3 regions of the Mesorhizobium sp. M3A.F.Ca.ET.080.04.2.1 genome follow, and region 2 is predicted to be linked to each of the others. Evidence: predicted binding sites of a transcription regulator. Region 2 holds the regulator's gene; each other region holds the start of a gene.
What was found. Region 2 encodes LexA, which represses DNA repair genes until DNA is damaged. Its sites were predicted from a motif close to TGTTCNNNNTGTGTTCNG; they were not measured.

Region 1 (3,275 bases), 1.2 Mb from region 2:
GGCTGGCCGTTCTTCAGCGCCTCGGCGACCTTGGCCGGATCGTCGCTGCCGGCACGCTTGACGCCCTCGGCCACGGCCTGAACCACGGCATAGGAGAACAGCGTGAAGCCTTCCGGCGTGAAGCCGCCGGCCTTGATCTTGGCAACGGCGTCCTTGGCTTCGGGCTTGGCCTGCGGGTCCGACGGGAAGACGAACATTGTGCCTTCACCGGCCGGGCCGGCAACCTGCCAGAACTCCGGCGAGGCGATCGAATCCGGCATGATGAGCTGGAACTTGACGTTCTGCTCGGCCGCCTGGCGCAGGATGAGACCGGCCTCCGGGTGGTAGCCGCCGAAATAGACGACGTCGGCCTTGAGCTGCTTCAGCTTGGTGACCAAGGCCGAATAATCCTTCTCGCCGGCGTTGATGCCTTCATAGTCGACCTCCTTGAGGCCGCCGGCATTCATGGTCGCCTTGACGGCGTCGGCCACGCCCTGCCCGTAGGCGCTCTTGTCGTGCAGGACCACGACATTCTTGCCGGCGTATTTCTTGGCGATCCAAGGACCGATGAAGGCGCCCTGCGCGTCGTCGCGCGTGTAAAGGCGCATGATCGTCGGCCAGCCGGCCTTGGCGGCGGCGTCGGTCAGTTCCGGATTGGAGGACGCCGGGGTCATCATCAGCGTGCCGGCCTCGGCGTAGACGGCGGAAGCCGGGATGCTCGAGCCCGAGCAGGCGTGACCGTCGACGAACTTGGTGCCGTCGGCGACGATGCGGTTGGCGACCGAGACGGCCTGCTTCGGATCGCACTGGTCGTCCTGGATGTCGATCTTGATCTTGCTGCCGTTGACACCACCGGCGGCGTTGATGGCGTCCGCGGCGGCCTGCGCGCCCTGCTTGAACTGGTCACCGATATTGGCGAGCTGGCCGGTCATGGGACCGACCACCGAGATGGTGATGTCGTCGGCGAACGCGATCGATGCGTTCATCATCAGGCCCAATGCGGCCGCGCTCAAAAGACCAAATTTTTTCATGGTGATAGACCTCCTCCACTCACGCGCGACCGCTCAGGCCGCGCTTCTTTCAGAAGGCGGGACCATTTCACCGTTGAACCAGCCTGTCTTGGCGCATCGACGGCACTCGATTGGGCCTGTGATCAGAGCGGCGGACCCGCCAGGTTGATATAGGCCGATGTCCGGCAGTGACCACCTGGCAGGCCGTGAAATGCCAAAAGCCGCGCCGGCCTTGTCCCGGCCGGTCGCGGCTTTTGCCAATCGAGCGTTTCCAAACACCCCCGCTCCCGAAACCCGCCTACTTCCCTGTCGTCCGTTCGTCCGGGCCGTCTTGCCGCGGCCTTGTCCTGTGGGCGACCGTCTTGCCGCGGCCTTGTCCTGTGGGCGACCGTCTTGCCGCGGTCTTCTCCTGTGGGCGACCGTCTTGCCGCGGTCTTGCCCGAAGTGTTCCCGTCCTGCTTGCCTCAGTGCATCGTCATCCATTCGCGTGCTTCGCGCAGCGCCTTGGCGATGTCGGTCTTCGACATGGTGGCCGACAGTTCCGAACGCAACTCGGCGGCGCGGAGGGAGCCCTTGATGGCAGCGATGTTGAACCATTTGTGGGCGGCGACGACGTCGGTCTCGCAGTCGCGGCCGGTGGCATACATCATGCCCAGTTCGAAAAGAATATCGGCCTGGGCGGTTGCCCCCATGGCGCCGAAGCCGTCTTCCAACATCTCAAAACGTGCCATTTCAATCCCCTGTCTGGCTCCCGAGAGCTGCCTTGTTCGGTCCCCCTTGTCGGGTGGGGCGGGCCGCTCTTTCGATGCTTTCGAGGATGAAGCCTGGCCTTGAATCCGTCGTTAAATGGCGTGCTTAATTCGAAGAAAACAAAGCTAAAACAAGAGGTAAACACGGGAAATCGTTAAGCATAGGAAGCGCGCAATTCGGCCTGTTCCGGCAAAAATCGACGAAAATTTCGGCTCCCGGAATCAAGACTTCACTAACCACGAAAATCGAAGCCGCGATCGCCACTGGTTCATTTTTCGCCGCAAAATGCTGCAAGCTTCCGTGAGGGCACCGCTTTCGTTTCGGCGAGAGCTGCACTAGGTTGACGTTTGCGTAAAGGGCAGAGGCGGACTTGCCCCGCTCGAATCTACCGGGAGGACACACGATGTTTCGAAAACTGAGCCTGGCCCTGGGGGCCACCTTGATCATGGCTGGCGCCGCATGGGCCGATCCGATCGAGGGCAACTGGAAGACGCAATCCGGCTCGACGGCGGCGATCGCCGGCAGCGGCGCGTTTTCCATCACACTGAAGTCCGGCAAATATGCCGGCAAGACCATCGGCTCCTTCAAGGCAGCCGGCGACAACAAGTATACCGGCACCATAACCGATCCGGAAACCGACAAGACCTATTCCGGCAAGGCGACGATCTCCGGCACCTCGCTCAAGATGAGCGGCTGCGTGCTTGGCGGCCTGATCTGCAAGACCCAGACCTGGACCAAGCTTTAATCGACTCGCAAGCGATGATCTTGGAACGGGGCCCTGGCGGCCCCGTTCTTTTTGCCCGGCTCGCTGGCGGCCAGGGAACAACGGGCGCTGCCGCCGGCAAAGTGCACCCGGCAGCGTCAGCGAATTTTGAACGGCAGATGAATGCCGGTCTCAGAACAGGTTCAGCGGCATTCGGGCAATCTCTTCTCCATTGAAGGAGAGAGACCCAATGCTTGCGCGCCGCTTCACCATCGTCTGCCTATTGATGAGCCTGTTCGGCATGCTCTTCGCCGTCCTCGTCGCGCAGGCAGACCGGCCGGCACGCTCCTTTGAGGCTGCAGCTTCCTGCCGGCTGGGCTGCATGAACCATTTCAACCGCTGAACCGACCAACCCTCAAACGGGAAACAACGACCATGAACCGCATCGCTGCCAGCGCCATGACCACCCTCGGGCTCCTGCCGCGGGCGGCGCTCATCCTGATGCTGCTTGCCGCCCCGGTGCTGGCGGTGCCGATGATGCGCGCCGACACCGGCTCGACGATCGAAGCGCCGTCGCCAAGGAAAGCGGGCGTCGGCTTCGTGCTGCTGGTCAGCCTGCAGCGCGCATAGCCCTGACCGAAGAAAAATGGGCCATGGCCGAGCTTCGCGACGGCCTCCCCCTCCCAAGCGCTTCGCCAAATCCCTATATTGGGCCATGGAAAAGCGAATCTATCCCCAAGCCATCGAATCGGTCGTGATGCCTGAGCCCTTCGGCAGGCAGGATTTCCACGACGCCAAAAAGGCCGTAGCGGCGCTGCAGGCGCTTTATGACC
Region 2 (3,275 bases):
GGGACTGCACATGGCGCTGGTCGCCGGCACGATCATGCTTTTGCTGCGCGGCGCCTTCGCGCTGCTTCCCGATTTCTCTTCCCGCCGGCCGGTCAAGAAATATGCTGCGGCGATCGCGCTGCTGTCGATTGCAGCCTATCTGGTCATTTCCGGCATCGTTGTGGCCGCCGAACGAAGCTTCATCATGCTGGCGGTGATGCTGGTTGCCGTTGTCTTCGACCGGGCGGCGCTGACCATGCGCAACCTGGCGATTTCGGCAATCGCGGTGATCGTGGTTTCGCCGCATGAAGTGGTCGGCCCAAGTTTTCAGATGTCGTTCGCCGCGACCGCCGCCCTTGTCGGCGCCTATGCCGGTTGGGCTGACTACCGCGCCGACAAAGTGAGAGCGCCACCGGCAAAGCGCTCGTTTCTCGGATACCTGTCCCGGAAGCTGGCGGTTGGCGTGGGCGGCGGCGCGATGACATCAATCATCGCCGGAAGCGCAACGGCGCTGTTTGCCATCTGGCATTTCCAGCGCGTATCGCCGCTCAGCCTGCTGGCCAATCTGGCAGTGATGCCGATCGTCTCGCTGGTTGTCATGCCGTTCGCGGTCTTCAGCGTGCTGATGATGCCGTTCGGCTTCGACGGGCCTTTCCTCTATGTGATGGGCAAAGGCCTGACGGCGATGGTCGCCATCTCGGGATGGTTTTCCGAACGTTCACCAGTGGATGCAGTGGGGTTGATCTCGATACAGTCTGTGCTGCTGGCGACGGTCGCGCTGGTCATCGCGACCATGGCGACCACCTGGCTCAGGCTCGGCGCCGTTCCCTTCGCGATTGCGGCCTTGTTGGCCATTCCGCATGTCCGTACCCCGGATGTGCTCATCTCCGAGGATGCGCATCTGGTTGCGATGCCGATCGGCGGCGGCGAACTCGCCATCAATCGAGCAAGCTCGAACGAGTTCATAACCGACAACTGGAAACGGGCGCTGCTGGCCGAAACGATCGTGCCGCCCGAGACATTCGCAAACGGGACGACGGACATCGCCGATCCTGTCGACCTGCCGCCGGGTTCGCCCTTCTATTGCACCGGCGACCTCTGCATCGGCCGGCATCCTTCCGGTGCGATCGTCGCGCTCGCAGAGAATCGCGACAGCGCCAAGCCGGCCTGCGGCTTCGCCGATCTCATCGTCATCAATGACGCCACGGCCTACAATCCTTGCCGGGATCCCCGAATCCTCGTCGTGACCAAGCGGCAATTGGCACGCGACGGAAGCGCTGCCGTCTTCTTCGACCCGCAATCGGCAACCGCGCGAGCCGAGATTCAGTATGCCGTCCACAGGCCCTATCGGCCCTGGCATGAGCAGCGAAAATACTCGCGCGAGGCAAGGGGGCTGCCGCCTTACAAGCGGCCCGAAAAGCCCGACGCCAAGCCACAAACCGCTCAGTAACGGCGGATCAGCCCGACGAGCCTGCCCTGAACCTTGACCCGGTCCGGCCCGAAGATGCGGGTCTCATAGGCCGGATTGGCGGCTTCCAGCGCAATCGAAGCGCCCTTGCGGCGGAAGCGCTTCAACGTCGCTTCCTCATCATCGACCAGCGCCACAACGATCTCACCGGGGCTCGCCGTATTGGCGTTGCGGATGATGACCGTATCGCCGTCGAAGATGCCGGCCTCGATCATCGAGTCGCCTTTGACTTCCAAGGCATAGTGCTCGCCGCCGGCGATCATGTCCGGCGGCACTGTGATCGAATGCGTCTGGTGCTGGATGGCGTCGATCGGCACACCGGCGGCGATACGGCCCATCACCGGAATGGACACCGCCGAAACAGCGTCATCGTCATTGCTGGGTGCGGGTGTGCGCGAGGGCGCCGCCGGCTTGATCTGCCGGCCGAGATTGCCTTGTCCGAGGCTTCCCTGGATGACGCTCGGCGAAAACTTCTTGGCGGCGTTGAGGCCGGGCGCGATCGAATCGGGCAGCCGCAGCACTTCGAGCGCGCGCGCCCGGTTCGGCAGCCGGCGTATGAAGCCGCGCTCTTCCAGCGCCGTGATCAGCCGATGGATGCCCGACTTCGAGGCAAGGTCGAGCGCCTCCTTCATCTCGTCGAAAGACGGCGGAATGCCGCTTTCCTTGAGCCGTTCATGGATGAACATCAGCAGTTCATGTTGTTTACGCGTCAGCATGGCGGCCCCCAACGGGTTCTGGAACCAGAATCGGAAAAACAAACCCAGAACAAACACTATCTGTTCCAGTTGTGTTCCGCAACCGTTTAAAGTTTAATGAATGTGTTGACGTTTTGTTCAGCGTAGCATCAGCACGCTGCATGCGGCGCCGGCTTCAGCTGCCGGCGCAAAAGGTTCGCGCACGATCAAGCCGTTGGCATCGGCCAGCATTCTCAGCATCGAGGAATCCTGGATGCCGAACGGAGTCGCAACCAACGCTCCGCGATCGTCGCGCACAACGGCACGCACATAGTCCTGCCTGACATCGTTGGCCCGCAATGCGGCGCCCAGCCGAGCCCTGCGAACGTCCTGGCTGAAGCTGCGGCCTGCGAGGCGCGCCAGAAGCGGCTTCACGAACAGCTGCGAGCAGACAAGGCTTGCGACCGGATTCCCAGGCAGGCCGATGCAGCGGGTATTGCCGAGGCGGCCGAACATCAATGGCTTGCCGGGCCGCATGGCGATTTTCCAGAAATCGAGCTGCATGCCTTCGCCGGTCAGCACGCCATGGATCAGATCGTGGTCGCCGACCGAGGCGCCGCCGAGCGTCACGATGACATCGGCGCCGGCCGCTACGGCCTTCCTGACCAGAGCTGCGATCGCTTCGTGCCGGTCCGCGGCGATGCCGAGGTCGAGCGCGCGTGCTCCAACCGATTGCGCCACGGCGGCGACACCATAGGCGTTGGACGAGATGATCTGGTCGGGTCCAAGTTCGCTGCCGGGCGGCTGCAATTCGTCGCCGGTGGCGATGATCGCGACCAGCGGCCGCCGGACGACATTGACATTTGCATGATTGGCAGATGCCGCGAGTGAAAGTGCTGCCGGATCGAGCAGGCGACCTTTCTCGAGCAGCATGTCGCCCTGGCCGAAGTCCAGTCCGCGGAGGCGGATATTGCGGCCCGCTTTGGTCGGTTCGGTCACCTCGATGCTGCCGCCACCGATGTCGCGCACGTTCTCCTGGATGACAATCGTGTCGGCGCCTTCGGGGACTGGTGCGCCCGTAAAGATCCGGACGGCCTCGCCCTGGCCGACTGACCCCGCGAAGCCGCGCCCGGCGGATGCCATGCCGATCACGG
Region 3 (3,275 bases), 720 kb from region 2:
TTGCCGGAGAAGCGCGAGGCGATCTTGCTGGCCTTGTCGGCCGCGACCGCATCTTCGGCCTGCCCCGACAGCACCACCCGTCCATTGGCGGACCCGACCTTGATGTTGGCGTCAGGCACGCTGGCGCGGATCGTGTTGGCCAACTGCTCGGTATCCAGCGTCACCTCGATGTCGATGGTGCCGACGAGCTGCTTGTTCTGGTCGAATAGCGCGATGCCAGTGGTGCCGAGATTGTTGCCCAGCACATAGAAGGACTTGTCGGTCAGCGGGTTGACGTTGGCGATCTCCGGATCGCCGATGACGATCTGGTAGAAGGCCGCGCTGGTCATGATCGTCTTCGGCTTGCCCTTGGCCACCTTGATGGAGGCGTTCTTGGTCGCCGAGACGTAGACGACGTCGTTGTTTGCCTCGGCCGGCGCGCCGAATGCAAGCATTCCGGCGGCCGCCAGGAAGGCCCCCGCTGTCATTGCGCGCAGAAGGCGCAGCCCTCTCGTCGTCCGCTTTCCATTCAACACAGGCATTGTCCCGTCCCCGGCCGGTCCCCACCGGCTATTGTTCTTGTTCCTTGGAAGGAACCTCGTATTCCTCGGCTTGCCTGGCAGGAACCTTGTATTCCTCGGCCTTCGTGCCGCGCGTGACGATGATCGTGCGGAACGTCGGCTTCTCCGGCTCCTTCACCACGGCATCGATCACGGAACCGGCCGCAGTCTGCGCCTTGGCCGCCACCGAGCCGCCGAAGGAGGAGATGGTGGTGATCTCGCTGTTGCTGGCGCTCGCGTCGGCGGCGGATCGCAAGGACAGCGACAATGAGCCGACGGTGCGCGCCAGCGCCACCTTTTGCGCCCCTTCATTGGTCACTTCGATGGTCACCGAATTGGCGACCTTCGGCTCGGTCTTGCGCTCGTCAGCGCCCTGCCCGACCGAAAGCACCTTGGCGTCGGAGACGACGATCTCGGAGGTGACCGTGGATCCGGCCGCCCCCTGTGCATTCTTGGCCACTTCCTGGATTTCCCCGGCATCGCGGGTCAGCACGACATCGACCCGGTCGCCAGGCGTGATGAAGCCGCCGACGCCTGCGATTTCGTCCGTGCGGATGGTGACGGCCCGCATCCCTGGCGAGAGCATGTTGGAAAGCGTCGCGCGCCCATTCGGCCCTGACAGTTTGGCGAGCAGCACCGGCTCGTTGACTTCCATCGGCGACAGAACCACGCGGCTGCCATCGGCTAGCAGCTTGTCGATGGTGGGAAAGGCGCCCTGCGGCAGGGAATCCTGCGGCCACGGGATCTCGGTGAGCTGGGATCGGCCGAGTTCCATGCCGTAGCGCAGCGGCGCGCTCGCCACCACGATGGTCTTGAATTCGACCTTGGGTTCCTGTGGCGATGGCACGGAGACCACCCTGACCTCGGACTGGGCTTTTGCCTGGCTTTTGACCCAGAAGTCCGCGGCAAAGATCGAGATCGCGCCGAACACGGCGGCGATACCGATCATGGTTATGGCCCTGCCCCTCACAATGAAACCCCTGACGCCCCGTGGTCTTTTGCTTGTTGCACTTCACGTTAGGCATCATTGTTAAAGAATCAGGAATCCGACGGTGTGCGGAGCGCCCTATTTCCGGCGGCTTGGTTATCGAATGGTTTTAGAATAAGAGAGACTTTGAACCCTGAACGGAACAGGAACTCGTTCGCCCGCCAAAAGCGTGGCAGTATCGAGCAGTGATTCGCAGTACCGGACTTAATGGCCAGCATGGACGACACCAGCGATCTTTTCGGCAATCGTGAGAAGCAGCCGCAGCAGGTGCGGGCGCCGTCGCGCCCGGCCGATCCGCTGGTGCAGGCCGCCAAGCGTTCGAGCGCCGCCCGCGACAGCAGCGACAGCTACAGCGCCGCCGATATCGAGGTGCTGGAGGGCTTGGAGCCCGTCCGCCGGCGGCCCGGCATGTATATCGGCGGCACTGACGACAAGGCGATGCACCACCTGTTCGCCGAAGTCATTGACAATTCGATGGACGAGGCGGTTGCCGGCCACGCCACCTTCATCGACGTCGAGCTGTCGGCCGACGGCTTCCTGACAGTCACCGACAATGGCCGCGGCATCCCGGTCGATCCGCACCCGAAATTCAAGAAGCCGGCGCTCGAAGTCATCATGACGACGCTGCATTCGGGCGGCAAGTTCGACTCCAAGGTCTATGAGACCTCCGGCGGCCTGCACGGCGTCGGCGTCTCCGTGGTCAACGCGCTGTCGGATCACCTCGAGGTTGAGGTCGCGCGCGGCCGTCAGCTCTATCGCCAGCGCTTCTCGCGCGGCATTCCGGTGAGCGGGCTGGAGCAGCTCGGCGAGGTGCACAACCGGCGCGGCACCAGGATCCGCTTCCATCCCGACGAGCAGATCTTCGGCAGGGGCGCCGCCTTCGAGCCGGCGCGCCTTTACCGCATGACGCGCTCGAAAGCCTATCTGTTCGGCGGCGTCGAGATCCGCTGGACCTGCGACCCGTCGCTGATCAAGGAAAAGGATCAGACGCCGGCCAAGGCAGAGTTCCATTTTCCCGGCGGCCTGAAGGACTATCTCAAGGCGACGCTGGGCGACGAGTTCCAGGTCACGCGTGAGGTTTTCGCCGGAAAAAGCGACAAGCAGGGCGGCCACGGCTCGCTGGAATGGGCGGTGACCTGGTTCGGCGGCGACGGCTTCCTCAACTCATACTGCAACACCATCCCGACCGCCGAAGGCGGCACGCACGAGGCCGGCTTCCGCAATGTGCTGACGCGCGGCCTGCGCGCCTATGCCGACCTCATCGGCAACAAGCGCGCCTCGATCATCACGTCGGAAGACGTCATGATCTCGGCGGCCGGCATGCTGTCGGTGTTCATCCGCGAGCCGGAGTTCGTCGGCCAGACCAAGGACAGGCTGGCGACGATCGAAGCGATGCGCATCGTCGAGACCGCGATCCGCGACCCGTTCGACCATTGGCTGGCCGACAATCCGCAGGAAGGCTCCAAGCTTCTGGAGTGGGTGATCGCTCGCGCCGACGAGCGCGTGCGCCGTCGCCAGGAAAAGGAAGTTTCGCGCAAGACCGCTGTGCGCAAGCTGCGCCTGCCGGGCAAGCTCGCCGACTGCACCCAGAATGCCGCCGCCGGTGCCGAACTGTTCATCGTCGAAGGCGACTCGGCCGGCGGTTCCGCCAAGCAGGCACGCGACCGCGCCAGCCAGGCAGTGCTGCCGCTGCGCGGCAAGATCCTCAATGTCGCCAGCGCCGGCAACGACAAGCTTGCCGCCAACCA

Region 1: the regulator LexA is predicted to act here: its motif matches at 1,855-1,872, upstream of EJ074_RS08110 (sel1 repeat family protein).
Region 3: the regulator LexA is predicted to act here: its motif matches at 1,661-1,678, upstream of parE (DNA topoisomerase IV subunit B).

What each region holds. Positions count from the first base shown of each region.
Region 1 is NZ_CP034451.1:1,638,413-1,641,687, forward strand. Features, by position in the region: gene EJ074_RS08105 (ABC transporter substrate-binding protein) at 1-1,010, opposite strand, end outside; gene EJ074_RS08110 (sel1 repeat family protein) at 1,454-1,720, opposite strand; gene EJ074_RS08115 (DUF2147 domain-containing protein) at 2,143-2,484, shown strand; gene EJ074_RS29645 (hypothetical protein) at 2,693-2,845, shown strand; gene EJ074_RS08120 (hypothetical protein) at 2,878-3,072, shown strand; gene EJ074_RS08125 (AMP nucleosidase) at 3,200-3,275, shown strand, end outside.
Region 2 is NZ_CP034451.1:454,904-458,178, forward strand. Features, by position in the region: gene EJ074_RS02040 (ComEC/Rec2 family competence protein) at 1-1,429, shown strand, start outside; gene lexA (transcriptional repressor LexA) at 1,423-2,163, opposite strand; gene glp (gephyrin-like molybdotransferase Glp) at 2,281-3,275, opposite strand, start outside.
Region 3 is NZ_CP034451.1:5,899,837-5,903,111, reverse strand. Features, by position in the region: gene EJ074_RS28165 (type II and III secretion system protein family protein) at 1-434, opposite strand, end outside; gene cpaB (Flp pilus assembly protein CpaB) at 550-1,488, opposite strand; gene parE (DNA topoisomerase IV subunit B) at 1,744-3,275, shown strand, end outside.